2 regions of the Lutispora sp. QWL-02 genome follow, and region 2 is predicted to be linked to the other one. Evidence: riboswitches for the same ligand, from Rfam matches in the RefSeq annotation. Region 2 holds a riboswitch; the other holds the start of a gene.
What was found. A riboswitch is a leader RNA that binds a small molecule or an ion and turns the genes downstream of it on or off. The one in region 2 is predicted to bind glycine.
Positions count from the first base shown of each region.

Region 1: another riboswitch for glycine. It lies ahead of gcvT (glycine cleavage system aminomethyltransferase GcvT); the one in region 2 lies ahead of AC4HCY_RS15985 (sulfide/dihydroorotate dehydrogenase-like FAD/NAD-binding protein).

Region 1 is NZ_CM177762.1:2,311,991-2,327,183, reverse strand. Features, by position in the region: gene AC4HCY_RS10820 (GNAT family N-acetyltransferase) at 1-541, opposite strand, end outside; gene AC4HCY_RS10815 (hypothetical protein) at 542-1,621, opposite strand; gene AC4HCY_RS10810 (hypothetical protein) at 1,779-2,336, shown strand; gene AC4HCY_RS10805 (MerR family transcriptional regulator) at 2,380-3,147, opposite strand; glycine riboswitch at 3,396-3,487, shown strand; gene gcvT (glycine cleavage system aminomethyltransferase GcvT) at 3,682-4,788, shown strand; gene gcvH (glycine cleavage system protein GcvH) at 5,059-5,442, shown strand; gene gcvPA (aminomethyl-transferring glycine dehydrogenase subunit GcvPA) at 5,444-6,784, shown strand; gene gcvPB (aminomethyl-transferring glycine dehydrogenase subunit GcvPB) at 6,781-8,247, shown strand; gene AC4HCY_RS10780 (cell division protein FtsX) at 8,307-9,194, opposite strand; gene AC4HCY_RS10775 (cell division ATP-binding protein FtsE) at 9,201-9,869, opposite strand; gene AC4HCY_RS10770 (coiled-coil domain-containing protein) at 9,894-11,066, opposite strand; gene AC4HCY_RS10765 (M3 family oligoendopeptidase) at 11,088-12,782, opposite strand; gene AC4HCY_RS10760 (P-loop NTPase family protein) at 13,053-14,006, opposite strand; gene AC4HCY_RS10755 (hypothetical protein) at 14,465-15,034, opposite strand.
Region 2 is NZ_CM177762.1:3,379,100-3,394,292, reverse strand. Features, by position in the region: gene metG (methionine--tRNA ligase) at 60-1,679, shown strand; glycine riboswitch at 1,907-2,007, shown strand; glycine riboswitch at 2,008-2,086, shown strand; gene AC4HCY_RS15985 (sulfide/dihydroorotate dehydrogenase-like FAD/NAD-binding protein) at 2,171-3,040, shown strand; gene gltA (NADPH-dependent glutamate synthase) at 3,040-4,419, shown strand; gene AC4HCY_RS15975 (nucleoid-associated protein) at 4,559-5,572, shown strand; tRNA gene AC4HCY_RS15970 (tRNA-Thr) at 5,804-5,879, opposite strand; gene AC4HCY_RS15965 (ComEC/Rec2 family competence protein) at 6,139-7,005, shown strand; gene AC4HCY_RS15960 (DUF3006 domain-containing protein) at 7,032-7,268, shown strand; gene AC4HCY_RS15955 (THUMP domain-containing class I SAM-dependent RNA methyltransferase) at 7,532-8,686, opposite strand; gene AC4HCY_RS15950 (hypothetical protein) at 8,707-8,886, opposite strand; gene AC4HCY_RS15945 (hypothetical protein) at 9,222-9,860, shown strand; gene nuoE (NADH-quinone oxidoreductase subunit NuoE) at 10,051-10,539, shown strand; gene nuoF (NADH-quinone oxidoreductase subunit NuoF) at 10,577-12,370, shown strand; gene AC4HCY_RS15930 (NAD(P)-binding protein) at 12,397-15,193, shown strand, end outside.

The sequences.
Region 1 (15,193 bases), 1.1 Mb from region 2:
TTTGGGTCCTATCCATTATGCTCAAATACAAATCATAATGCTCCTTGCCGAATCCTTTTCTGTCTAAAGATTTCACTATAAGGCCTTCTCCTTTTTTAAGCGCCTTCTTAATCCGTCTCCTATATGAACTGCGCAGTGCTTTTAGATAATCTTCAAAAGAAGAAAATCTATTATTAAAAACAAAGGTTGATAAGGTTCTTCCTGCAACGAGCCTTTTAAACCCGGGATCGGCATTCAGCACTACCTTCAGCCCCTTCATCTCTTCTATGGCTCTTTCCACAGAAGAAACCTCTCCCCAATAGCCTTTGCAGCAGAGTGAGATAGGCAATCCAATGATTCTGACATCGGCTCTCAGCGGGAAAGCATATTTGAAATTCAGCAGGTTTAGCTTTAAAGAATATGAGAGGATAAAGCTGTCTTCATTAAAGCTATATATTTGACCGCATGGATTTACTTTTTCCAGGAGCTCCAGCAATACTGACAACTCATGTTCAAAAGGTAAATTTGATTTGATATCCGATAAATTGCTATAGACAGCCAATTAATGCACATCCTTTATATAGGCTTTATAGCATTTGTGCCTGCTATCTGCCCATTTAATGCCAAAGCTCTTTGAAAGAGTATTATTTTCGAGGATCCAACCGGATTCAAAATTAGCATACCGACCTTTAACGCATTGAAAACAATGGTCAAACAATGCTAAAATCGCTCCCCGCCCTTTTTCATTGGGTATCACTCCCATTTCAACAATTTTAAAGGTATCTATTTTATCAGAAAAAAATTTATTTTTAATCACAGTTGATAAGCCTAATGTCTCTGAAGGCTTCATCAATTGATGAAAATCGGGATACCAGAGCATGAATCCCACAGGCGTTCCATTTTTTTCAACAAACAAAAGATTTTCAGGTTTTAACAAAAATCTGAAATCCTTAAACAGCTCTAAATCTTCTTCAGCTTTTCGCGGATAATAAAAGAGATGCTCTTTAAAAGCGTCATTATTTATTTGAGTATATATATATGCTTCGGCTTTCAAATCCCTGAAATCAACTGGGCGAACCACATACCTTTCTCTGATCCGCCTCTGAAGTCCAGAATTGAGCAAACGCTCAAGTGAATGCATATCCTTTTTGTAACTTATCATTTCTATCGCTTTGAAGCCGCTTTTTTCAAAAAAGTCATGATAAAAAGGCGGGTTATGTGGCATACCAAAGCTTTGCCGCTCCTCATAATGGCTGGCTAAAAATCCCAAACCGTAATTTACATGAATGTTTAAAGAGCCCGATATTTTATCAGCACCCTTTTCTTTAGCCAAGGCTTCGGCTCGATCTATTATTAAATCAAAAGCCTCCATATCGAATTTTTCGGCTTCAAAGAAGCCTATCTGCAGAAACTCAGGCATCCTATAAGCATATGCCAATATGCTTATCATTATGATTCTGCCGCCATCCATCACCATCAACGGCTCCAGGTAAGCGGACTTGCATAATTCACTCTTGCCGCTCAACAAACCCTTTAGCAGCCCTGACATAGAATTTCGCTTAAAAGGATTATTCAAATATTGATTTTCATAAAACTTGAAAAAAGCTTTTACATTCATATCGTCAACTTGCTTTAATTCCATTTTTCCTCCTGCAAACCACTGTGTGCTTATACTATTTATTATATTAAATCTCTGATCATAAGACAACAAACATGCTGTCAGGCACTTTACATTGATTTTTTTCATATGGATATAATAAATTCAAAGTAAAATTTATTACTTTCAAGGAGGGCAATTAATGAAAGCAAAGAAATTAATATCGATATTTATCCTTGCTGCTGCACTGTTTGCAGGATGTGCAAAGCCTGCGCCTGCGCCTTCTCCGGCTCCAACGCCTTCAGATGCTACACCGGATAAGGTCACAACTGCTTCTATAGTTGATAATGCGGCGGCATTTGAAAAGGCAATAGGCAGCAGCGGCACATGGATCATAGCTATCACAAAAGACCTGACCATTGATAAGGAGCTGGTATTGGACGGCGAATTTAAAAATGGCAAGAAAGACGCTGAGGGCAAGGATATCATACAAAGGAAAATCGCCCTTTATGCCCAGGATGCTAACAGAAACATCACTGCCCGATATACTTTAACAGCACCAAGGCTCACCATCAACAGCCCCGAGGCCAGCATCCAGCATGGAACCTTTAAAGGAGACCTTTATGTTTCATCTAAGAATTTTAAGCTTGTAGATGCTACTGTTGACGGAAATGTATATTTTACTGCAGATGAAGCCAAGGGTACCTTTACAATGGATGATAAGAGCAAGGTCACCGGAAAGCAGGAGATCAAGAAATAAGCGAAAGCGGTTGGATGCCCCAACCGCTTTTTCAAGCTAACAGCTACTTCCTTTCCAGGCCAGTATAGATCAATATCGCATGTCTAAAAAATTCTGCCGTACCCGGCTGCTTTTCATCATAGTAAGCCCTGAACCTTTCATCATCAACATACATTTGGGCAACACCCGCATGGGCTTCCTTACTGTATTCATTCCAATAATATGTGAGCCATTGCTTGTGAAGCTCAGCTGCTTTTTGAGCGGATTCACCTGCGGGATCACCGGTTTTAAAGGCCTCAGAAAGTTTTTCCTTAACCTGCTCTCCAAGCTTTGTTACCTTATCATAGTCTTCTCGGGTCATGCCCATAACTTTTTTATTGGACCTATCAACTACATCATCACCATACTTTTCTCTTATCTCATTTCCATATTTCTTTTCATTATCATCGATCATTTTTCGCTTAAAGCCTTCGAATTTTTCTTTATCAAACATTTTTATCCTCCCTTCCGCAAAGGCTATGGTTTTTTCCACATTCGCTATCAACGCATCCAATTGGCTTCGTTTTTCAAGGAGTCTTTCACGATGTTCTCTAAGTGCAGCGACCCCGTCAAAAGCAGGTGAAGATATCAAATCTTTTATCTTGTCCAAGCTTATATCCAGCTCTCTATAAAGCATTATTTGCTGCAGTCTGTCAATTTCCGCCTGGCCATATATACGATATCCCGATGAATTGATTCTTGCCGGCTTAAGAATACCGATTTCATCATAATACCTAAGAGCCCTTGTGCTGACACCTGCCAACTTTGCCAAACCTTGCACTGTATATTCCATGTGTTTGCCTCCTTTCAAAATCAATATACACCTTTACGTAACGTTAATGTCAACATAATTTTAAAATATTTGGGTTAAATATATATCAGGGGTTGAAATACTTGGAATATATTTATATAATTATAGCAATAAATGAATATTCAACCGGATGAAAATGGCGAGAGATATCATAATAGATAGCCGAAGGAGCAATTATAAAAAGGAAGCCATCTTTTTACAAACACTCTCAGGCAAAAGGGATCGTCATGGGACGGACCTCTGAAGAGTCCGTAAAACGGCGCCGTAGGGGAAATACACTGTGAGTGTAGAAGCTCTCAGGTAAAAGAACAGAGTGGATATAATGGCATCTTTTATTATTATGCTATTATATCCATTTATATTTTGGACACAATACAACTGTATATCATTTGATAACTGCGTATGAACTTTAGGAGATATTATTCCGAAGCCTAATGCCATTCGGCTTATAGATATAAGCATCAGCGGCAAAGGCTATCGGATAAATATATTAAAATTAAAAGGAGGAATAGTCTTATGAGTGATCCTAAAAAGACGGCGCTTTATAATTCCCATGGAAAATATGGCGGAAAAATCGTAGATTATTCAGGTTGGGCACTGCCGGTACAATATGAGGGTATAACCGCAGAACATGAAGCTGTTAGGAATAGCGCGGGTTTATTCGATGTATCTCATATGGGAGAAGTTGAGATAAAAGGAAAGCAGGCTACAGACTATATTCAAAACCTGATCACCAATGATATATCTAATATGAATGAAAACCAGATAATTTACTCTCTCATGTGCTATCCCGACGGCGGCATCGTCGATGACCTTTTAGTCTACAAGTATACAAATAATCATTATATGCTTGTAATCAATGCGGGCAATGTTGATAAAGATGTTGAATGGATGAAGAATAATATAGGAGCCTATGATATGCAGTTTGCAGATATATCGCCTGATATATCTGAGGTGGCCTTTCAGGGGCCTAAAGCAGAAGAAATACTGCAGGAGCTGACAGATACAAATCTGTCTGAAATTGCATTTTTCTATTTCAAAGAAAATGTGAAGATTGCAGGCAGAAATTGTCTTGTATCCCGCACCGGTTATACAGGTGAGGATGGCTTTGAAATCTACATGAAGCATGAGGATGCCGAATATTTATGGGATAAAATACTTGAGACCGGAAAGGCTAAAGGTGCAAAGCCTGCCGGCCTTGGATCCCGTGATACTCTGAGATTTGAAGCAAACTTGCCACTTTACGGCAATGAGCTTTCCGCGGAAATCACACCCCTGGAAGCTGGTTTTGGAATGTTTGTAAAACTTAACAAACCCGGATTTATCGGAAAAGAAGCCCTTGAAAAGCAAAAGGCAGAAGGTTTAAAACGAAAAATAGTAGGCTTTGAAATGATCGAGCCGGGCATTCCAAGGCATGGATATGATGTTTTAGCTGACGGAAAAATTATTGGTTTTGTAACAACAGGCTATAATTCTCCTACGCTAAAGAAAAATATAGGCCTTGCAATGGTTGATATCAAATACTCGGAGCTTGATACTCCGTTAGAAATACAAATAAGGAAAAAAACTGCGAAAGCTAAGGTAGTCGGCAGAAAGTTTTATACCAAGCATTACAAAAAGTAATTAAGATTTTACTGCAATAACTCATTAATGCATATGTTGCACTGACTGATAACGATTGCAAATGTCCCAGGGCATGCTCTCTTGCTCCTGTGGAGCAATTCACCTTATGCTTCGGGACTAAGAGTTTGTAAGCTTGCATAGGGTTGCGTCAAAACTAACAAACTCTAAGCTCCTTCACAATTAACTCTTTTATCAGTCAGTACAACAGGCTAAAACAAAGTTTTGCAGTCTGAACAATGAATAATTAAAAAAAGTTTAGGAGGAGTAACAATGGAAGTAAAAAAGGATTTGTTTTATTCAAATGACCATGAATGGGTAAGAGTCGAGGGAGAAAAAGCCTATATAGGAATCACAGATTATGCTCAGCATTCTTTGGGAGAAATAGTATATGTTGAATTACCGGAGGTTGACAATGAACTTAATGCCGGAGAGGTATTCGGGGTCATAGAATCTGTTAAAGCGGCTTCCGACTCATATCTTCCGGTTTCAGGCAAAGTCCTTGAGGTTAATGAAGAATTATCGGATTCACCTCAGCTTATCAATGAAGATCCATATGCAAGCTGGGTAGTGCTTATAGAAATGTCCGATAAATCCGAGCTTGATAATCTTATGAATGCGCAGGAATATGAGGAATTCTGCAGTAAGGAGGATTAATATGCATAGGTATATACCAAATACAGAAGCTGATGAAAAGCTGATGCTCGGAAGCATCGGTGCAGAATCCATTGAAGATCTGTTTGTAGATATACCGAAAAGTTTGCGTCTCGACAGAAAGCTCAATATTCCCGGTCCTCTATCCGAGCTGGAGCTTTCTGCTCATATGAAAGATCTGAGCCATGCAAATAAAAGCACTGAGGATCTGGTCTGCTTCCTTGGAGCGGGGGCTTATGATCATTATATACCTTCCATTGTAAGGCATTTGGCGATGAGATCAGAGTTTTATACTGCATATACACCTTATCAGCCCGAAATAAGCCAGGGTACCTTGCAGGTGATATTCGAATATCAGACTATGATCTGCAAGCTCACCGGCATGGATGTGACCAATGCATCTATGTATGACGGAGCGACCGCCTGCGTAGAGGCTGCTATGATGGCTGTAGAAAGCGCAAAGCGTGACTCCATAATCGTTTCAAAAACAGTTCATCCTGAAGTCAGGAAAGTATTGAAAAGCTATATGAGGTTCCGCGATGTTGAAGTGATCGAAGCTGATATGGCAGACGGTGTTACTGATGCAGAAAAACTGAAATCATTGGTGGGAAGCAATACCGCTGGTGTTATTGTGCAAAACCCCAATTTTTTCGGTATAATAGAAGATCTGTCTGAGGTTGAAAAAATAGTCCATGGAAATAAATCTGTATTGATAGATTATGTAGATCCCATTTCTCTGGGGATACTGAAAAGCCCTGCCGAATCCGGCGTCGATATCGTTGTAGGAGAGGGTCAGTCCTTAGGTAACAGCATGAGCTATGGAGGGCCATACCTTGGATTCATGGCTACCAATACCAAGCTGATGCGAAAAATGCCCGGAAGGATTGTCGGACAATCTGATGATGTGGACGGAAAAAGAGCCTTTGTTCTTACATTGCAAGCCAGAGAACAGCATATACGCAGGTATAAGGCAACCTCCAACATATGCTCAAACCAGGGCCTTAATGCTCTTACTGCTGCCATCTACATGACTACAATGGGTAAAAAAGGTATTAGAGAAGTGGCTGAACAAAGCACAAAAAAAGCTCATTATGCAATGAAACAGCTTACAAAGAGCGGCAGATTCAAGCCATTATTTGACAAGCCCTTCTTTAAGGAATTTGCGGTTACAAGCGCTACAGAAAGCAATAAAATTAATAAGGAGCTATTAAAGCATAATATTCTCGGAGGCTATGAGCTGGAAAAAGACTATCATGAATTTAAGAACAGCTTGCTGCTGTGTGTCACTGAAAAAAGGACTAAAGAGCAAATCGACAAGCTTGCTCAAGCGATGGAGGTGATATGATGAAGGATTACAATAAGCTGATTTTTGAAATTTCCAAAGAAGACAGGAAAGCCTATAGCCTTCCTCCCTGCGATGTAGATGAAGCAGAATTGAATAGCTTGATCCCTGATTCATTTTTAAGGGATAAAGAAGCTGAGCTGCCGGAAGTGAGCGAAGTCGATGTTATAAGGCATTTCACCAATCTCTCCAATAAAAATTATGGAGTGGACACCGGCTTCTATCCGCTGGGCTCCTGCACCATGAAATATAATCCTAAAATAAATGAAGATATGGCGGCTTTGGGAGGATTCAGCAATATTCATCCCCTTCAGCCCGTAGAGACAGTGCAAGGAGCTCTTGAGCTCATGTATGAGCTTGATAACTTGCTTTCGGAGATAACGGGAATGGAAAAAGTAACCCTTCAGCCTGCTGCGGGAGCTCATGGTGAACTGACCGGCTTGATGATAATCAAGGCCTATCATGATAATAGAGGAGACAGAAAAAGAAATAAAATCATAGTTCCGGATTCGGCTCACGGAACAAATCCTGCTAGTGCAGCTGTCGCAGGTTTTGAAATAGTGGAGATAGAATCTGATAAAAACGGAGCTGTAAATCTTGAAAAACTGAAAGCCGTATTAAGTGATGAAATAGCAGGATTAATGCTGACAAATCCCAGCACCTTGGGACTATTTGAGCATAACATAAAAGAGATAGCAGATCTTGTGCATGAAGCAGGAGGTCTTCTTTACTACGATGGTGCAAATGCCAATGCTATTGTTGGGATGACGAGACCAGGTGACATGGGCTTTGATGTAATTCATCTCAACCTGCATAAAACTTTCTCCACTCCTCATGGCGGAGGCGGACCTGGAAGCGGACCTGTCGGAGTAAGAAAGGATCTGGTTAAATTCCTTCCGGTGCCAATTGTTGAAAAAAAGGATGGCAAATATGTGCTGGACTATGATAAACCCAACTCCATAGGCAAGGTTAAAAGCTTTTATGGGCATTTTGGGGTTGCTGTAAAAGCCTATGCATATATACTGTCAATGGGTGCCGATGGATTAAAGGAAGTAAGTCAAAAGGCAGTGCTTAATGCAAACTATATTATGAGCAAGCTGAAGAAACATTACTATCTGCCCATAGATCAAGTATGCAAGCACGAATTCGTTTTAGGCGGACTTCTCAATGATGAAAACCATATTTCTACTCTGGATGTGGCTAAACGCTTGCTTGACTATGGCTACCATCCTCCTACAATTTACTTTCCGCTCATCGTAAGTGAAGCTATAATGATCGAACCTACTGAAACCGAAAGCGTTGAGACTCTTGATGGGTTCATCGATGCAATGATAAAAATAGCAGAGGAAGCTAAGGAAAGTCCGGATATCTTAAAAACCGCTCCCCATGACACACCGGTAAGAAGAATAGACGAAGCTAAAGCTGCAAGAAATCTGATATTGAAATGGGATAAAAATAAACAATAAAAGAGAATGCCCTCCGATATGGAGGGCATTCTTGATTATTTAACCAAGCTTCTTGTGGTCTATTCGACCTTTGCCGACAGCAAGCCAAAGATACCGCCAACTATTCCCAAAACCAAACTTATCACTATACCCAGAATAAATAAGCTGCTTTCCAAAGCTTCACGGGGAGGCAGCGGAATAAATGGGAGCGGGCCGGCCATTTGACTATAGAAAGCTTTTAAAGCGAGCACTGCAAGAGCAAACGCAGCCATGGCTCCTGCCATAGTCAATATCAAGCCTTCAATCAAAAATGGGAATGCAATAAATGATTCAGAGGCACCCAAAAGCCTTAGAGTATTTATTTGCTCCCTGTTATTATATATCCCGCTCTTTATAATATGTGATATCGTTATCACCGTTGTTATGCTTACAGTAGCCATGATCAGCCACCCCAGCGCTTCAAACACTCTTATAATACCCCTCAAACGCTCCAAAACATCCCTGTTATCCCTTATTTGTTCTATATCGGGTACAGACTTCAGGCCTTCGAGAACCTTTTCCATTTCCCCAAGCTGGATCTTTACCTCTATGAATGGGCTGAAGGGGTTATCATCCAGGTATTTCAGAACTTTTGCTTCTTCCCCCAGGATTGCGGACATCCTGTTATAGGCTTCATCTTCATCAATAAGCCGGGCACCCATGACGCCATTAATTTTCTTAATGCTTTCCACCATCTGCAAAATACCATCATCTTCAACGCTATCACCAAAAAATACGTTTATTTCTGCTTCGCTCTGTATTGTGTCGACTACATAGCCGCTTATCCACCAGCTTGAGAGCACCATGATGAGTATAAAGAAAATAAGCCCTATGCTTAAAATAGAAAATATATTAGTCATCATATTAATTTTTATTATTGTTTTGGCTTCTTTGAAAAAATACCCTATATTGTATATTATATTGTTCATTATTCATTAACCCAGCCTTTCCTGACGGATGCTTCCATTGCTTACGCAGATCAGCTTTCCTTCTCTAAAGCTCTCAATCAAATGAGTTGCATGGGTAGTAATGATCACCGCCGTATTCTTATCTTTAAAAGAAGTCAATAACTCCAATATATTTAAGGCGTTATCTTTATCAAGGTTTCCGGTAGGTTCATCGGCAAGTATCAATAAGGGCCGCCTGGCTATTGCCCGAGCAATAGCCACTCTTTGGCACTCCCCCCAGGATAGATTTTCTGCCAGTGCGGAAATCTTGTGTTTAAGTCCCACCTTCACCAAGGCATTAATCGCATCCTCCTTCATTTGTTTTTGTGGAATATTCAAAAAACGTATGCCTAGCATCACATTTTCAACGGCTGTTCTGCCTTTTATAAGCCTGAACTCTTGAAAAACAGGACCGATAGATCTTCTCAGCTTCCTTATTTTTGAAGCTTGTCCTCTGATTATAGGCTGTTTTAGAACCGCTAAAGAACCGGATGTAGGATACTCCACTCCCATAAAAAGCTTTAAGAGGCTGGTTTTGCCTGAGCCGCTGGGACCTGTAATATAGATCAGATCACCCGGTTCAACCTGTAAGTTTATATCGTTTAACGCTATTGTACCGTCACTGTACTTTAAGCTCACGTTCTTTGCCTCAATCAAGTCCATCGCCTCCTGCATTTTTAATCAATATAAATTGGGTTTAACGGTCAAATTTATGTAATCTTCCATGATCTCTACAGATTGCAGAGTATAGCTGCCGAGCAAGGGCTCCAGATCCAACGACAGTTTTTTTTCTCTAAATAATTCCTCTATGGTTCCTGCTGCCAGCGGCATGTCATAAAAAACCCCTTCTTCTGCTTCAAATTCTAAAATATGCCCTTCTGCAATGATGAATACTCCTGATAATTTCAAGTTCTTTTCAGGAAGTTCAATCACAATCTTACCAGGTTTAAAATCAAATATCATCTCAGCAATATCAACCTGGCTGGAAACTATATCATTAAAGCTTTTTTCATTTAAGGACGCCTTGATCCCAAATATGGAAAAATCAAACGTCAAAGCGTCGGGAGGAAAATTGCCTTCTTCGATGATGCCGGAAAACTCTTTTTCAGCTTCCGAAAAAAGCAGCTTAAGTTCCTTCCATACATGCTGCATATCAGCAATCTGCTTTTGATAGTACCCTTTTTTCACTGTCAGGGATGTCAAATATTCCTCCATATCAATTTTTAATTCTGCTTTTTTAGCAATCGCTGCCGTTAATTCTTTATGCTTAAGCTCCAATAAGGCCAGCTTTTCCATGAGCTCAGCTTTAGCGCCATTCAACTGCTCTTTGCTTGACTCCAGCTGCTCCAGCAATACCCCCGTATCCCGGGTCAGATCCCGCAAAGTATTAATCCTCAATATAAAGGAAGACAAGCTGTCTGAATTAAGAATTATTTCAAGGTAAGATATAGGGCCCATCCTCTGGTAGCTCCTCAAAACCTGTTTTAAGCCTTCCTGCTTTTTTCCAAAGGAATACTCGGCATCAGCGATTGCCAATTCAAGCTCTTGGGCTTCCCTGTCAATTTCTTCTATTTGCTGGTCAATCTCCTTTTCCTCTGCTTCTATTATCTCCATCTCTTGAGCCAGCGTAAATAAGCTTTGGAGTATTTTCTTTTCATTTTCGGATATCCCGGCCAGCTCCTCTTGCAATTTCGAGAAAGGATCCGTCCCACCCGCAATAATCCTTGTATGCGGAATTGTCAAAGCTATTGCCAGGCTCAGAATCAAAAACCATTTAACATTTACTGATTTAAACATGCGCTCACCCTTATTCAAGCTTCTATTCTCTTTCAGCATCCGCAAGGCCTTTTTCATACGCTTTGCCCTTGTTTCGAACTAAAGCTTGCTGTCATCTATTGTATCAAGCCACTCTTTTATTGGTCCTACAACCTGTTTAATAATTCCGTCTGCAAAGGGATTTTTTAGATTTGCAGTCTCCACTAATTCTAAGAAAGGTTTGCTTCCCCCTTCTTTGCAAAGCTTTATATAATCTGCCCACGCACTCTCCCTGTCTTTTCTGGACTTGATCCAGAATTGGAAAGCACAAACTTGGGCTAAGGTATAATCAATATAATAGAAAGGTACTTGGAATATATGGCCTTGCCTGAACCAGTAGCCCCCCCGGTTTAGGAAGTCATTATCCGCATAATCTCTGAATGGCATATACTTCTTTTCTATTTCCCTCCACTTTGCTTTCCTTTCCCCAGGAGAAGCTTCCGGATTTTCATATACAAAATGTTGAAATTCGTCTACCGTCACCCCGTATGGGATAAAATTTACGGCTCCGCTCAGGTGGCTGAATTTGTATTTGTCTTCTTCATTCTCAAAAAACAACTTCATCCAGGGCCATGTAATAAACTCCATACTCATAGAATGAATCTCACAGGCTTCTGAAGTAGGAAAATTATATTCCGGAATCTCATAATCTCTGCTTAAGTAGGATTGAAAAGCATGACCTGCCTCGTGGGTAAGCACATCTATATCTCCGCTTGTTCCATTAAAATTAGAGAAAATAAAGGGAGATTTGTAATCGGGAATATAAGTGCAGTAGCCTCCGCTCATCTTTCCTTTTTTGCTGACCAGATCCAGCAGTTCTCTATCCGTCATATATTTAAAGAACTCGTCAGTTTCCTTTGATAATTCTTTATACATTCTTTTACCCATATCCAGTATCCATTCAGGAGCTCCCTTCGGAACAGCATTACCTGTTGTATACTCCAAAGGTTCATCATAATATTTAAGCTCATCAAGGCCGAGCCTTTTTCTCTGTCTATCCTTCAATTCAGATACAACCGGCACTAAATCTTCATAGACTTGTCTCCTGTAATTTGCTACCATCTCTGCATCGTAATCAGACCTCGACATGCGGGCATAGCCCATATCTACAAAGTTCTTATAGCCTAGCTTTTTAGCCATCTCATTTCTTACCTTAACAAGCTCATCGTATATCTCATCAAATTTGGATTCATTTTCTTCAAAGAAGGCAATATAGGCCTCGTAAGCTTTCTTTCTCATAGCCCTGTCTTTAGACTCCATAAAAGGTCCCATTTGGCTTAAATTTCTCTCTTCACCTTCAAAGCTTATACTGGCTGATGCAATAAGCTTATCATATTCAGTTACCAATTTATTTTCTCTTACTAAATCCTCCATTATCTCTTCAGAAAAAGTCTTCAGCTCCAATTCAGCCAATGTGAAAATCTGTCTGCCCCAGACCTTCGCCAGCTCTTCTTTGAATCTTGAGCCTACCAAGGCTTTATAATATTTAGATGCAATATTTTGGTACTCAGGCATGTTTTCGTCTAAAAAATCCTTTTCTCCTGCATAATATTCATCTTCGGTATCAATGGAATGTCTGATATAAACTAAATTCTCCATGGTTTCAACGCCTGAACGTATCTTATTGATCTCTCTCATTATTTCATTTTGCTCTTCAAAAGAATCTGCAGCATTAAATCTGTGCAGCAGACTTTCAAATTGTTCACTAATTTTTATCAGATCAGGCCTTATGTATTTATAATCTTGAAACTTCATCATAGAATCCCCCTTTTATTGTAATAGCATCATACTATCATATTATGAAATTATATATGTGCAGTAAAAGGAAATTTTTAAGCAATAAGCCTTAGCTTGGTAATCATTATATCAGTTTTCCTCGTAAATAATCAATTTCTAATTCACCAAACTCACCATTATTTCTATTTTTTCTTGTACCCCGTGTAACCTTGTCCAAATACTGTGCTAAGTGCTGAGGCAACTCATGCTTGCTACCGGTAAGGACAGTTAAATAAACTGCTATATCTATTAGATTTTAATAAATTTTTTATCGTTATACTGCCAGTCATAATTTCCGCTAACTGTGAATTGCATTTTCTCTGCCATAATATCAAATTGAAGCATAACAGGAAATGATATTAGTTCGAATTGTTCATTGCCAATATATTTCATTGGCATGTATGGCCAAAACAATGATGTATATATTAGCTTTGTTTCACCATCAAAGCTAATATCCCACGTGTCTTCTCCTCCTTCGAGCTGATAAGTTCCGCAATACTTTTCTATTTCTGACAATTTGTTTTCTTCCTCATAGTATTTGTACCCGGCAGTTTCTGTTATTTCACGTATATAATTATCCCAACACTCATTTGTTGTATCTATCTTTAGCTTGTCACAGGACAAAGTATCAAATATTTTTGCCATTTGCTCCTGTTCATAAGCCAAGCTAGCATAGATGCTATCATCTCCTATATATTCATGTGTTTTAAAAAAGCCGTAAGGTCCTGGAACACTTAAAATAAGCTCTCTCCACCAATCACCACGTGCCTTGAACGCTTTTTCAAAACTCTGTCTTATATCTGGTCTGTATAGAAAAACTATTAGTGGATTTAAAGGTCTTATTATTTCAAGGATCTGTTGGAAATAGTTTATTATCTGTTCTTCATTCCATGCACTATTTAAAAGATACCTGTCTAAAGAGTGTAAAAAACATCCTTCTGTAATGCAAACTTGCTTACCTTGCTCAATCTCCTCTTTAAATTTTCCCCATTTCTGCAACATTACCTGCCTATTTAATTCCATACCATCTAATGAATGTATATCATCTGCTTCAAACTCTTCATGCCTTATCGGATGTTTTTCGCATTCTTCATGAAGCCAATATATTTTATCCTGATATGCAATTTGTTTATATACACTCTTAGATGTCGTTGATTTTCCAACTGTTGAATGACCATCTACAAGGATTAATTGATGTTTCATTTTTCCCCCTCCTCCAAACCGGACTAGAACTTTTCGATTCACCCGTTTTTCCAACGCAACAGTTTACTTGCCTCCTTCGACTTTCAGCACAATAATGTGATCTTTATAGCCTCTTCTGATATTACCTAGTGATTTATGAAAAATAGCCAGGTATTTAAATACCATATTTGTATTGATTATCCAAAAGGGGTATGATAAGATTTTAATGACAGCTATTGATAGTAATAATTTAAATTTGATCTTTCATCGGTGCAGTTAACAGTATTAGCCTGGAGAATATCGATAACATTGAAGATTTAAGCGAGCAATGCAAAAATGCATTAAAAGTCATAAATAACATGGATTCCCAGTTAATACTACTTGCGGATAGCATAGTGGATAATATCAAGGATATTGATAAGGGGTTTTGGACCCAGGTTCAAGAGCAAAGAAACTTACAAAATTCCAGATTTGTTAGATTAATAAAATAACATGCTTCCTAAACTATTGATTATAATCGCTGCAACTCCACTTGCAAAAATAAATACAATAATCTTTAATATCTTTTTTTTACCTGAGTAATATATTGCTGTTGCAAATATAGCTGAAAATATTACTAAAGAAATAATACATAATAGCTGCCCGGATATTCCTATGCTTTCTGCAACTTTATACTCATCCTGATATTGCATATTCTTGCTGACTAAACTATCAACCATTGGCTGTATTCTCAAAAGTGTATTTGCATATACAAATGACAGTAAATAAGAATTTGATTTTTTTGAACTTATTAACAAAACTAAAGATATTACAGCAAGTACAAGGGTTGCAACTAGTCCACCCGAACTGTGTAGCGCTTGATGCAAATTGGTTAATTCTTCATGCATTACTCCTGTTAACACAAATCGTTGCTCTATACCTAGAATCATACCAACTAAATAATGTCCAAACTCATGAACTTGATAAGCTATTATTTGCGCACCTATCGAAATTAAAAAAAATATTAATAAATTCTCTTTGGATTTAGTTTCATAACTTAAATTTATCATACTCTTTTCCATCTCCTCTCTTGCAATAATCAGCCTTCATGTAGCCAGATTTTCCTAGTTACAGTAGACGCACCGGTTACCTAGCACACTCCGCAAAAATCTCGTAATGCAGAATTGCCGAACATGTTTCACATAATAAGAAGAGTATGCCTTAACTAT
Region 2 (15,193 bases):
TTATTTATTTGTTCTTATATACATGATCAGACGACTTAAAAAATCAGGAGGTGTTTTTAATGGACATATTTATTGGAGGAGCCTGGCCTTATGCAAATGGATCGCTTCATATAGGCCATATTGCAGCTTTGCTGCCGGGTGACATTTTAGCGAGGTATTTCAGACTGAAAAAATATAACGTGTGCTATGTGTCAGGAAGCGATTGCCACGGCACGCCTATTCAGATCAGGGCAAGCAAGGAGGGTGTATCTCCTGAACAGATAGCAGACCGCTATCATAATGAATTTAAGGCTTGCTTTGAAAAACTAGGCTTTTCTTATGACTTGTACACCCAGACCAATGACCCTTATCACATTGATTTTGTCCAGGAGTTCTTTACGGATCTTTTGGAAAGTGGTTATATCTATAGTAAAACCATAGAACAAGCCTTTTGCGAAGAGTGCAATCGATTTCTCCCGGATAGATTTGTTATAGGCAAATGCCCCAACTGTGGAAGCAGTGCCAAGGGTGATCAGTGTGACGCTTGTGGGGCTCTTTTAGACCCAGCCAATCTAAATGACAGAAGCTGCGGAATCTGTGGTGAAACCCCGATTTTCAAATCATCTGAGCATTTCTTTTTGGCATTATCAAAGCTGGAGCAGTTCATTAATGACTATATCACCAATTCTTGCGGCTGGAGAGCCAATGCAATAGGGCTGTCAAAAAGATATGTTGATGAAGGCCTTAGAGACAGGGCTGTGACCAGGGATCTGGAATGGGGCATACCTGTCCCTGCAGAAGGATTCGAAAATAAAAAGATATATGTATGGGTTGAAGCAGTATTAGGATATCTTTCGGCAAGCAAAAAATGGGCACAGGCCCGGGGTGTGAACTGGAAGTCCATATGGGCTGAAAAGTCTTTGCATTATTATGTACATGGTAAAGATAATATTCCTTTTCATACTGTCATACTTCCCGCATTGCTCAAGGCTCATGGCGGCTTTCACCTGCCGGATAGGATAATATCAAGCGAGTATGTAACGCTTGAAGGCAGAAAAATATCCACGAGCCAAAACTGGGCTGTATGGATACCATATCTTATTGAGCACTATGATCCGGACACTATTCGCTATTTCTTTATAGCTAATGGCCCTGAGACGAGAGATGCCGACTTTTCATGGAGGGAATTTATTAATAGCCATAATGGAGAGCTGCTCGGTGCATATGGTAATTTTGTTAATAGAAGCCTTGTTTTTATACAAAAATTTTTTGATGGTAAAGTGCCGCAGGGTCAATGCAATCCTGAAATAAGAGAAACGCTAAAAGGGCTATATGCGATTTCGGCAGATTTTATTGAGCAAGGCCATTTTAAAGATGCCATTGAAACAATATTCTCATTCATACGTTCTGCAAATAAATATTTTGATGAAGAACAGCCTTGGATTACGGTGAAAGAAAATAAAGAGAGATGCAAGGAAACACTTTACACATGTGTTCAGATCATTGCCAACCTATCAATGCTGCTGGAGCCGTTTCTGCCGATTTCATCATCTAAGCTCAACAGCATGCTTCAGATAGGAGATTTAGGCTGGAAATATACTGAAGTTTTATCCGGATTGAATTTAGGAGAAGTAAATATTCTTTTTGAGCGCATTGACAAGAATCAAATAGAAGAGGAAATAGAAAAAATGAACAATTAAAATCAAAAATAAAAATTGCAGGATAAGTTGCAATATGGGATAAAAATACATTGAATAAGCAAAAAGATTGTGATAAAATAAACATGCAATAAAAGATTTTGATTGTAATATGCTTCTGGATTTGATTATGCAGCAATAAAATAAAGCTTGGATATATAGCATTAATCCAATACTGCAGAGATATAGAAAGGGAATATTAATTTTAATACAATTTGATATGAAATGGATGATGACTTGTGGGAGATACCCATTATAATGGGAGCCGAAGGAGAAAGTACAGAAAAGCCCGTTAAATGAAACTCTCAGGCCAAAGGACCGCAGTCGGACATAACTCTGGAAAGCGTATGCACCGAAGGGGCAATTCTATTGATATAGAAGAATCTCTCAGGTTTAATGACAGAGATAGAGGCGAAGAAGCTTCTATCTTTTTTTATTGCATGAAAATTCCAATGATTCAAAATGTTTTTTAAAATATGTAAGGAGGGCTACCATTGTATAAAATTGTAAAGAAGGAAAACCTATCAACAAACATCTTCTCGATGGATGTTTTAGCTCCCCTGGTGGCACAGTCAGCTCAACCGGGTCAATTCGTAATCGTCATAGCTGACGAGAAGGGAGAAAGAGTTCCTTTGACCATATGCGATTATGACAAGGAAAAAGGAACAGTCACTATTGTTGCTCAATCTATAGGTTGTTCTACAAAAAAGATGGCTCAATTCAATGAAGGCGAATACTTCCATGATTTTGTAGGTCCTTTGGGACAGCCTTCAGAATATGTAAACGAAGATATCAATGAGCTAAAAAAGAAAAAAGTTCTATTCGTAGCAGGAGGAGTTGGCACTGCCCCGGTGTACCCGCAAGCCAGATGGTTCCATGAAAATGGCATAGATGTTGATGTAATTATAGGTGCTAAAACTAAAGATTTGATAATTCTTGAAGATAAGATGAGAAAAGTAGCAGGAAATCTCTATATAGCAACAGACGATGGCAGCTACGGCTTTAAGGGTATGATACCCAGTTTGATTGAAGATCTTGTGGTAAATCAAGGGAAAAAATATGACCTCATCGTATGTATAGGTCCAATGATAATGATGAAATTTGTATGTATCATGACTAAGAAGCTTGGAATCAAAACCATTGTAAGCATGAACCCAATCATGGTGGATGGTACAGGTATGTGCGGCGCATGCAGGGTAACAGTTGGGGATGAAACAAAGTTTGCTTGTGTGGATGGACCTGAATTTGACGGTCATCTTGTGGATTTTGATGAAGCACTCAGAAGGCAAGCGCAATATAAAAATGAAGAAGCAGAGAAAAATGAAAAACATGTATGCACATGTCATAAAGGAGGCGCTAACTAATGAACAGATTTGAGAGGGTTCCCATTTCAGAGCAATCACCTGAAGTTAGAAGCCATAACTTTGAAGAGGTTTGCCTTGGATATACGGAAGAGGAAGCTGTAGCAGAGGCCAAAAGATGCCTTAAATGTAAAAATCCTCAATGCGTAACAAAATGTCCAGTATCAATTAATATACCGGAATTTATTCATGAAATTGCCGAAGGAAATTTTGCAGAAGCTGCTAAAGTTCTCGCTAAATATACTGCACTTCCTGCGGTTTGCGGCAGGGTTTGCCCTCAGGAAGTACAATGTGAATCTAAATGCGTTCTCGGAAATAAGGGAGATGCTGTAGCTATAGGAAAGCTTGAAAGATTTGCCGCAGATTGGGGAAGAGACCATGATGTTGAAGTAGCGGAAGCTAAAGAGAGCAATGGACATAAAGTAGCAGTAATAGGCTCTGGGCCTGCAGGAATCACATGTGCCGGAGATTTGGCAAAGGAAGGTTATGATGTAACTATTTATGAAGCACTCCACAAGCCAGGGGGAGTTTTAGTCTATGGAATTCCGGAGTTTAGGCTTCCTAAAGAGACTGTCGTAAAACATGAAATAAAAAATTTAAAGAAGCTTGGGGTAAAGATAAAAACAAATGTCATCGTAGGAAGAACTGTTACAATAGATGATTTATTCGATAAGGGAAAATATGACGCAGTGTTTGTAGGTTCAGGTGCAGGTCTTCCTAAATTTATGGGAATACCCGGAGAGAACTATAACGGTGTATTTTCTGCAAATGAATTCCTTACTAGAAATAATTTGATGAAAGCTTATGAAGATGAATACGATACACCTATTAAGGTTGGCAGCAGGGTTGCAGTAGTAGGCGGAGGAAATGTTGCCATGGATGCTGCCAGAACAGCTAAGAGGCTTGGAGCAGAAGTATGGATAGTATACAGAAGATCAGAGGAAGAGCTTCCGGCAAGGGTAGAGGAAGTACATCACGCAAAGGAAGAAGGCATAAACTTTGAACTTCTTACCAATCCAACAGAAATAATTGGTGATGAAAAGGGCTGGGTAAAAGGTATTAAATGTGTAAGAATGGAACTTGGTGAACCTGACAAGTCGGGAAGAAGAAGACCAATGCCTGTTAAGGGGTCAGAATTCGAATTTGATGTTGATACTATAATAATGGCTCTTGGTACATCGCCTAATCCGCTAATTCCTTCCACCACAGAAGGTTTAGATGTTGATAAGAAAAAATGCCTGATAGCAGATGAGCAGGGTCAGACTTCAAAGGAAGGCGTTTTTGCCGGCGGAGATGCGGTGACCGGCGCTGCTACTGTTATTTTAGCAATGGGAGCAGGAAAAGAAGCTGCAGCTGCCATAGATAAGTATATTAACGGATAGTTTAAAAATAATAAGCGCAATTGATGTTGTCAAGCGATCATTTGTGGTAATATAATATTTATACTAAAGAGAGCAGGCTGAGTTCAGCCTGCTCTCTTTAGCGAAAGAATATGGCGGTAAAGGTAAGGAGTAAAATATAATGGATAAAGACAGTATAAAAGTGACAAATGCAATAGTTCATATTTTGGATTCGAGCATGGATATGCCGGTTCTATCAAACGCCCGGTTAGACTTAAGCGAAGAAATAGAGGATTTCATTAAAATCCATATATTTAAGATTTTAATGAGCGATAATTACAAAGCTACCCAACTTGATGATTGTGATAACTATTGTTACAAGGAATTAAGTACATACTTGGACAATAATGATTTTATTGCTGCAACTAAGAATCTTTCGCTGCAATTATTTACCCTTATGAAGAAAAATGTTGATATTCCTGCTGCGGATCTCATTTTCGCAACATTCAATTATGAAGGCGATTCATATTTTTCAATACTTAAAATGAATTACAAGAGCTCATATATTCACTTCGTTGAAACAATTGATACAGGTGCTAAAAATACGATAATAAAGCAAAAAACAGTTTTACCATCTGAAGCCCAAAGTCTGGATGAGGTTGTTATTATTAATCTGGATGATTTTTCAGTTAAAATAGTTGAAAAAAAATATTTAATAAACGGCCAAAAGGAGTATTATTTATCCCACTACTATCTTGGATGCCAGCCGGAGTTGTCCTCCAAATCCAAACTTGATATTGTAACAAAAACAGCAGATCAGATTAACAAAAAGCATTTTAATGATGATATCGAGAAAAAAATGCAATTTAAGAAAATATTATTAGACAATTATGATGAGCATGGCGGGTTCAATGTAGATGATGTAATCAATGAAGTTTTTGAGAATAATGTAGAGGCGAAAAATGAGTTTAAAGAAAAAATAATTAATCAGGGATTAGATAAAAAGGAATTTCAGATTCAGAGCAAAAGCAACTTTAAGAAATTGGAGCGCCAAATTATCAAAACCGATACGGGGATTGAGATAAATATTCCTCTCGATCAGTATGCGGATACGGACAGACTAGAATTTATAACGAATACAGACGGCACTATATCTATTCTAATAAAAAATGTCGGCAAGCTTGTGGGAAGATAATTTGAAATCTATAATAGGGGTAAAATAAAAAATACTTATAGATCTATTTTCCACAAGTATTTATATCACATGGAGCTACTGGGGGGACTCGCTCCGCTCGCTTTGGCTCGCTATCACGCCTGGGCAGGAAAATGCTTCTAAGGGTCGCATTTTCTTGTTCCGCCCGTTCGAGCCCCAGCTATCTATTCGCTTATACGAAAAAATCACTCTTATGAGTGATTTGCTTTCACATGGAGCTACTGGGGGGACTCGAACCCCCGGCCTGCTGATTACGAATCAGCTGCTCTACCGACTGAGCCACAGTAGCATCATCCTTATCTATTTTAACAGCTTTCATTGTTTCTTTCAATTGCTTTTTTATATATACCGGTCATTTTCTCCCTGATATAATCATTATAAAGCCGCTTAAAGAATCTATTCAAAAAAATTCGAAATAATCTGGAATGTCGATGCCATAAGCTTTCTGTGCTATAATTTAGAAATATATGAATTTTATATTATTGCTAGAGTATATTTAAAGTAAAGAAATATACAGCTTAGAATATATGACTTTTAGGGGGTTAATCATGAAAAAGAAATTACCATTTTTTCTGGCAGCTTTGATAATATATCTTGCAGTAGCTATCATGAATGGAGGTCTCGTAGAGAATAGCAATGTTGCTGCTGATGGGATGAAGGTCCATTTTATAGATGTCGGCCAGGCTGACAGCATATTGATTCAGAGCGATGAAGCTACTATGCTTATCGATGGAGGCAATAACGCTGATGGTGAAGCAGTGGTAGATTATATAAAATCACAGAACATAAAAAAGCTGGATTATGTAATAGGTACTCATCCTCATGAGGATCATATAGGCGGGCTTGATGCAGTGATTGAAAGCTTTGATATCGGTGCGGTTTATATGCCTAAAGCCATGAGCACCACTAAGACCTTTGAAGATGTTTTAAAAGCGATATCAAATAAGGGGCTGAAGGTAAATACCCCCATTCCCGGTACGAATATTAATCTGGGAAGTGCTGTTTTTACGATACTTGCGCCCAATAGTGAGCGTTATGAATCAACAAATAATTACTCAATAGTTATCAAGCTTACCAACGGAAAAAACTCTTTTCTGTTTACGGGTGATGCCGAGAGCATATCTGAAAAAGAGATGCTGGCAAAAGGCTTTGATTTATATGCGGAGGTGCTGAAGGTTGGACACCACGGCAGCACCACTTCAACAACCAAGGAATTTTTGGATATGGTAAACCCTCGATATGCAATTATAAGCGTAGGAAAGGATAATCAATATGGACATCCGCATAAGGAAATATTGGATAGATTAAGGAAAAAGAATATAATTGTCTATAGGACGGACGAAAGCGGAACTATAATAGCAAGCTCAGACGGAGAATCAATAACTTTTAGCGAGAATACCAAACCCGTGCGCTAAAAGCAAAAGGTGAGGGGGGATATAATATGAGGTATATTATCATCGATAGATTTGAGGGGGACTATGCTGTCTGCGAGGATGAGAACAAGGAAATAGTCAGTATAGAGAGAGCCAGGATGCCTGCTGAAGCAAAAGAAGGGGATGTCCTGGTCATCCATGAGGGCGAAATTTGCCTGGATATAGATGAAACCATTAAGAGAAAAGAGCATATCCGGAGATTGATGGATGATCTTTGGGTAACGGAAACCACGGAAAGTCACTGAAACTTTGCAAAAAATCACCAAAGGGCTGATAATATTAAATTTATGTGAAATTGCTGCTTTAGCCCCTATGCCTATAGTATTATGCATTAAATTAGCTCCTACCCGCAGTTAAAACTTTGGCGCGTTCGGTTATTCTGAGCGTAAGCGAAGAATCTTAGCTAGATTCTTCACTCCGCTTTGTTTCGTTCAGAATGAAAACTGTATAGAATTTTTGGTGCTTATGTATAGTTTTCCGTATTTTTTCGTGAAAAAGTTAGTGCCTTTCAGTGGTTTCCGTTTCCAATTTTCGGAGGCTTTGGACCGAAATACTGATAAAAATCAGTTTTCATCATCCCATTGTAAAGCTTCCTTTTTTTGTCCGCTTTTCTTCCAAAATACCGTTCAAAGCCTTCATAAGCTGTCAAGATATAGAAAGACCAGCTATCTAAAGAGGAAAAGACCTTGCCCATATCGGTATATAATCTTTCTACTGTTTTAATATCATCCAGCCTTTCTCCGTAGGGAGGATTGGTAACGATAAAGCCATACTTGTCCTTGCTTGAAAAATCTCTGACATCTCTTTGCTGGAAATGTATATATTTATCCACGCCGGCTTTTTTTGCGTTGTCCCTTGCTATCTTTATGACCTTTTCATCTATATCATAGCCCTGGATATAGATATCCTCGCTTGCCCTTATATGAGCCTCAGCTTCAAGGCGCGCTCTGCTCCACAATTTCTGGGGAATTCGCGACCACTTTTCAGAGATAAAGCTTCTTTTTAAACCTGGTGCAATATTAAGTCCCTTAAGGGCGGCTTCAATAGCTATGGTTCCGGAGCCGCAAAAGGGGTCGGCCAATAGGCGCCCTTCCTTCCATGGAGTCAGTGATACCAATGCTGCTGCTAATGTTTCCCTTATCGGAGCTGCGCTGCCTATTTCTCTATAACCTCTTTTGTGCAGAGCAGGTCCGGTGCTATCCAGATATAGAGTAACCCGGTCTTTAAATACAAAAATATGTATGGGATAAGAAGCACCGCTTTCACTGAACCAATTAACATCATATTTTCTCTTTAAGCTCTCCACCACAGCCTTTTTAACTATAGCTTGAATATCCGAAGTGCTGAACAGCTTGGATCTCACTGAAGAGGCCTTTGCAGCGGGAAAAGAGCCTTCCTTTGGTATCCATTCATGCCATGGCAGGCTCTTGGTTTGCTCAAAGAGCTCTTCAAAGGAGGTGGCATTAAATTCTCCCATCTTCACCAGCACTCTCTCGCCGGTTCGCAGCCAAATATTTGCTTTTGCTATGCCTGATTCATCAGATAAGAAATAGACCCTGCCGTCTTCGACTTTGTTGACTTCAAAGCCCAGTTCTTTAATTTCTCTGGATAATATAGCCTCCAGAGCAAAACCACAGGGTGCACACAGTTGGATATGTGACATTTGATCTCTCCTTGCTAACTTCATCTTAAGTTTCTTCTATTTTTTGGGGGTTGATTGTTGTATTCCGTGTAAATAAATGCGGCAATGATTGGAATAGCGATGAAAATCCATAGGTTAGCACTGCTTGCAGCTTTCAATATGAACCATTCCAAGAATAGAACTATTATCCATACGATATAATTGTTAATAGCCTTATTCACATTCATACCTCCTTGTCTGTGCTTATTAATATTATATCAAAAAAGTTTATCGCAAGTCATCATATATAATATATTTTCGTATATCTGCAACTAATTATGACCAAAAACGTCAAATATATAAATATAATTTGAAAATAATATATATAACGCATTAAATATTTTACAAAACTGTCATTCTGAACGAAACAAAATGGAGTGAAGAATCTGGCTAAGATTCTTCGCATACGCTTAGAATGACGGCATACGCCGTTTTAAAGCTACAAATGCATTTATTGCGTTATATATAATAAGCAAGAGATTAGCAAATAAAAACATAAAGGTTGGAGTGATTACTCATGCAAAAAAATAAAGCTGTGTTAAGTCTTGCAGTGATAATTATTATAGCAGCGATCGTATCTTCATGCGCGCCTGCAGTGAAGGCTCCGGAGGAGCAAGTGCCGGTGGCAAAGGATGATATAAGTCTGTATTACCCGCTGAAGGTGGGCAATGAATGGATATATGATGGAGAAGGGAATGAGTATGCATCCTACACACAAAAGGTCACTTATTCAAAGGACAATAAATTTCAAGTCATGATAGATAACGGAGGAACCCGATCTGCAAATATCTATGCCATAAAAGATGACGCTTTAGTTCATACCTATATGGAAGGTGAAGTCTATGACGAGAAAAATGTGCTTGATATAGAAGAAAATTTTGATGAAACGATAATAAAACTGCCCGTTGAAGTAGGAAATAAGTGGGTAAGCTCGGAGAATTCTTATGAGATCATAGACATTAATGCCTCTGTTACCGTACCTGCAGGCACTTTTCAGGACTGCATAGTCATAAAAGAGGTATATAAGGACAAAACAGCTTATAGAAATTACTATATAAAAAAGGGAGTTGGCCTGGTGAAATCTGAATATAAGACAAATGATGGATTTACCGTATCGTCACTTTTGAAAAGCTATAAATTGGTCAATGAGCAATGAAGCAATGTGAATATATGTAATATTTAAGGCATCAAAATTTAGATTTTGATGCCTTAAATATTTGCTGCTTTCATTATCAAGCAGCAAATTGACATAAGCTGTACAATAATCTATAATGAATGAATATTTAAAATTTTTGTAATATAATATAAACATAACCTGTATTATAGAATTAGGGGGTACATTTTTTATGGGAAACAAAAAATGTTGCTGCGGAGAACCTAGTCAATATTTTAACAATTTTGACAAAATATTGACGAAGTATGAAGGAAAAGAATCAGAATTGATTCCCATCCTGCAAGACATACAAGAAGCCTATGGCTATTTGCCGCAAGATATTCTTGAGGCCCTTTGTGATAGGACAGGCTTACACCCGACACAAGTAATGGGTGTGATTACATTTTATTCTCAATTCAGGTTATCTCCTACAGGTGAGAATATAATAAAGCTATGCTTTGGGACTGCCTGCCATGTAAAAGGATCGGAGAAGATAGCAGAAGCCTTAAAGGAAGAGTTAAATATTGAGGTTGGCGAAACCACAAAGGATAATAGATTCACGCTTGAGACGGTAGCCTGCTTAGGCTGCTGCGGCCTTGCCCCTGTGATGATGATAGGCAATGATGTCTATGGCAAATTAATAGCAAAAGATATCCCGGCGATTTTAGATAAATACCGATAGATTTTAAGGTCAGCAAACAATGAGGAGGTAATATGGAATGAAAATGTATCGCTCCCATGTCATGATTTGCAGGGGAACCGGCTGTTCATCTTCCAATTCGGAGCAGATAGCAAAAAATTTTGAAGAACAGATCAAAATCCATGGTCTTGATCAGGAGGTAATCGTTGAGAGAACCGGATGTTTTGGCTTATGCGCTCTCGGACCGATAGTCATCATATATCCTGAAGCTTCTTTCTACAGTATGATCAAACCGGAAGATGTAGAAGAGATTGTAAAAGAGCATCTTATTAAAGGCAGAGTTGTAAAGAGGCTTCTCTACGGGGAAACTGTTGCAGAAAGCAGAATAAAATCCATAAACGAAGTAAATTTTTATAAAAATCAGCAAAGAATTGCCCTCAGAAATTGCGGAATTATTAGTCCTGAAAACATAGATGAATATATAGCTTTTGATGGGTATAAAGCTTTGATAAAATGTTTGACAGAGCTAAAGCCCGAAGAAGTCATTGATATAGTAAAGAGATCAAGCCTCAGAGGAAGAGGCGGCGGCGGGTTCCCTACAGGCAATAAGTGGGAGTTTACCGCTAAAGCACAAGGCGATATGAAATATGTATGCTGCAATGCAGATGAAGGTGATCCGGGTGCCTTTATGGATAGAAGCATTCTGGAAGGTGATCCTCATTCTGTTTTGGAAGCTATGGTCATAGCCGGCTATGCAATAGGAGGCAGTCAAGGTTATATATATGTCAGAGCCGAGTATCCCCTGGCTGTTAAGCGCCTTACGATAGCAATTGATCAGGCCAGGGAATATGGATTGCTGGGTAAAAATATTTTAGGGACGGGCTTTGACTTTGACATTGCAATACGTCTCGGAGCGGGTGCTTTCGTATGCGGAGAAGAGACCGCTTTAATAGCTTCTATAGAAGGGCAAAGGGGGATGCCAAGGATAAGACCGCCGTTTCCGGCAGTAAAAGGCTTATTCGGAAAACCTACTCTCCTCAATAACGTTGAAACTTATGCAAATATATGCCCTATAATAAACAACGGCCCTGAGTGGTTTGCTTCTATGGGGACTGAGAAATCAAAGGGAACCAAAGTCTTCGCATTAGGGGGAAAAATAAATCATACCGGGCTGGTGGAAGTTCCTATGGGTACTACAATGAGGGAAATCATATACAATATAGGAGGCGGCTGCCCAAACGGCAAAGCTTTTAAGGCCGTGCAGATGGGCGGGCCTTCCGGCGGTTGCATACCTGCAGAGCTGATAGATACTATTATAGATTATGATTCCGTTACTAAAACAGGGGCTATAATGGGCTCCGGCGGTATGATTGTTATGGATGAAGATAATTGTATGGTTGATATTGCAAAATTCTTCTTGGACTTTACCGTTCATGAGTCTTGCGGCAAATGTACCTTCTGCAGGATTGGAATAAAAAGAATGAATGAAATTTTAACAAGGATAACAAAGGGAGAAGGAAGAGAAGGCGATATTGAGCTTTTAGAAGAGTTGGCTACAAATATCAAGAAAAATTCTCTCTGCGGCCTGGGTCAGACTGCTCCTAATCCTGTTTTGACCACAATAAAATATTTTAGAAATGAGTATGAAGCTCATATCAGGGATAAGAAATGTCCTGCCAAGCAGTGCAAGAGCTTGATAGAATATAAAATAATCCAAGATAAGTGCAGAGGCTGCACACTTTGCAGCAGGGCATGTCCGGTAAAGGCCATATCCGGAGAAGTAAAAAAAGCACATAAGATCGATAGCAGCATATGTAAAAAATGCGGGTTGTGCAAGGATACCTGCAAGTTTGCTGCTATTATCGTAGAATAATTTGTAAAGGGATGAGGTAGAGAACTATGGGAAAATTGAATTTAACCATAAACGGAAAAGAAGTTACTGCCAATCCTGGCCAGACTATATTGGATGTGGCAAGAGAAAATAATATGCTCATACCGACTTTGTGCCATGATGACAGACTCAAGCCCTTCGGCTCCTGCCTGCTTTGCAGGATAGAGGTGGAAGGCGCCAGGGGCAATATGTTGGCCTGTGCAACTCAAGCTACCGATGGGATGACAGTAAGAACTGAAACCGATGCTGTCAATGATGCAAGAAGGATGTGCCTGGAGCTTCTTTTATCCCAGCACTACGGAGATTGTACGGCTCCCTGCAGCATGACATGCCCGGCAGGAATTGATGTCCAGGGCTATATAGCCCATATTGCCAATGGACAATATCAGGAAGCTGTAAAGCTTATAAAGGAAAGGAATCCTCTTCCGGTGGTTTGCGGCAGAGTTTGTACCAGGCCCTGCGAAGATGAGTGCAGAAGAAATCTTGTAGATGAAAGGGTAGGCATTGATTATCTGAAAAGATTTGCTTCTGATTATGATTTGAACAGCGATGATCATTATGTCCCCAATAAAAAAGCTGCAACAGGCAAGAAAGCCGCAGTAATAGGAGCAGGCCCTGCAGGCTTGTCCTGTGCTTTCTACCTTGCAAGGGAAGGACATAAAGTTACCATATTTGAGAGATGGCCCAGAGGCGGCGGAATGCTGAGATATGGAATCCCCGAATACAGAATGCCCAAGGCAGCATTGGACAAGGAAATCGACACCATAAAAGAACTTGGTGTAGAGATTCAATATGAAAAGACCTTTGGTGCAGATGTAACCTATGAAAGCCTTAAAAAAGACGGCTATGAAGCCATATTTTTGGGCATCGGCTCACAGGTAGGGCAGCCCATAGGGTGCGAAGGCGAAGCATGCCCAATGGGAGTTTACGCAGGTGTGGACTTTTTGGGCAGAGTAGGATTAGGTCATAATATTGATCTATCCGGCAAGCATGTAATAGTAATAGGCGGAGGAAACACTGCAATAGATGCTTCCAGAACCGCTCTGAGGCTGGGAGCCAAGAAAGTTACCGTAGCCTATAGGAGGACAAAAAAAGAAATGCCCGCTCATGAGATGGAGATAGAAGAAGCCGAATATGAAGGAGTAGAATTTGAATTCCTTATAGCTCCAAAGCAGATAGTAAGCGATGCAGGAAAGCCCATCTATATCGAATTCATCAGGATGGAGCTTGGAGAGCCCGACGCATCAGGCAGAAGGAGACCTATAGAAATACCAGGCTCAGAATTCAAGATGCCAGCAGATTATGTAATAGGTGCGATTGGTCAGACACAGGACCTGAGCTTTATAAACGATGGCTTTAATCTGGAAGCTAAGAATAACAAGATAGTGATCAACCCGGATCTCATGGCCACCAATATAGAAGGAGTATTTGCGGGCGGAGATGGAGTTACAGGCCCTCAGACAGCCATCAAGGCAATCGCGGCAGGGAGAATTGCAGCTTACTCCATGGATAAATATTTAAGAGGGGAAAAGATTGAGAAGCTTCCCCAGATGTACAACCATGTCAAGGGACAGCAGCTTAAGGATATTGATAAGAAAGAATTTGAACAATACGAAAAAATAGACAAAAACAGAATGCCTATGCTCAGCAAGGAGGAGAGAAAGCATAATTTCTTAGAGGTTGAATTAGGTTTTACTGAAGAGCAGGCAAAGGCTGAAGCTCAAAGATGCTTGTCCTGCGGATGCAAGGACATCCATGAGTGCAAGCTGAGAGAATTTGCCACAACTTATGGAGCCAAACAAGATAGGCTGGCCGGCGCCATCACAAAGCATCCTATTGATGAGAGCCATCCTTTCATAAGCAGAGACAAGAATAAATGCATCATGTGCGGAAGATGTGTAAGGATATGCCTTGAAGTGCAGGGCGCAGCTGCGCTGGGCTTCATCTCCAGAGGATACAATACTACCATAGAGCCGTCCTTCGGCAAACCTTTCGGCGAGGACAGCCGCTGCGAATCCTGTGGCCAATGTGTTTCCACCTGCCCTGTAGGAGCCTTGACGGAAAAGGTGCAGCTGCCAAAACCGGGCCCGTTTGTTGAGAAAATCGCAGATACTATATGCAATAACTGTGGTACAGGCTGCACATTGAAGCTTCATATATCAGGGGACAGGTTTATCCGAGCTACATCAGAAGCAGGGTTGGGTGTAAATAACGGAAATCTATGCGAAAAAGGCAGATTCCAGAACAGCTTTATCAATTCCCCTGAGAGAATATTAAAGCCAATGATAAGAAAAGAAGGCAAACTGGTGGAGAGCAGTTGGGAAGAAGCTTATAAGCTCATAAATGAAAAAATGAAATCTCATAGAGCAATGGGCTTTGTATCACAAAAAGCTACCAATGAAGAAGTAGCTGAAATGAAGAAGCTTGTATCAAGCAATATTTACAGCTTTGATTTAAGTGATGCAGCCTATGGCTTGCAGGATTCTTTCGGCAGGGATTATAAAAAAGCTTCTTATGAAGATATCAATAAAGCTGATGCTATCCTATGCTTAGGCTTTGACATCAAAGAGGAAAATCCTGTAGCGGCACTTATGGTGAAAGCTGCAGCAGAAAAGGGTGCTGAGCTTATCATGGTAAGCGAGGCTGTGTCAAAGCTGGACAGATACGCGGGAATGGTTGTTAGACTAGATGATAATAAGGTTAAAGATTTTGCTGAAGCATTAGTCAAAGCGGCTGAGGGTGAGGCAGTCGACGGAGCGGTTGCTGCATTGGCAGCAAAGCTTAAGAAGGCAGTATCCCCTCTTA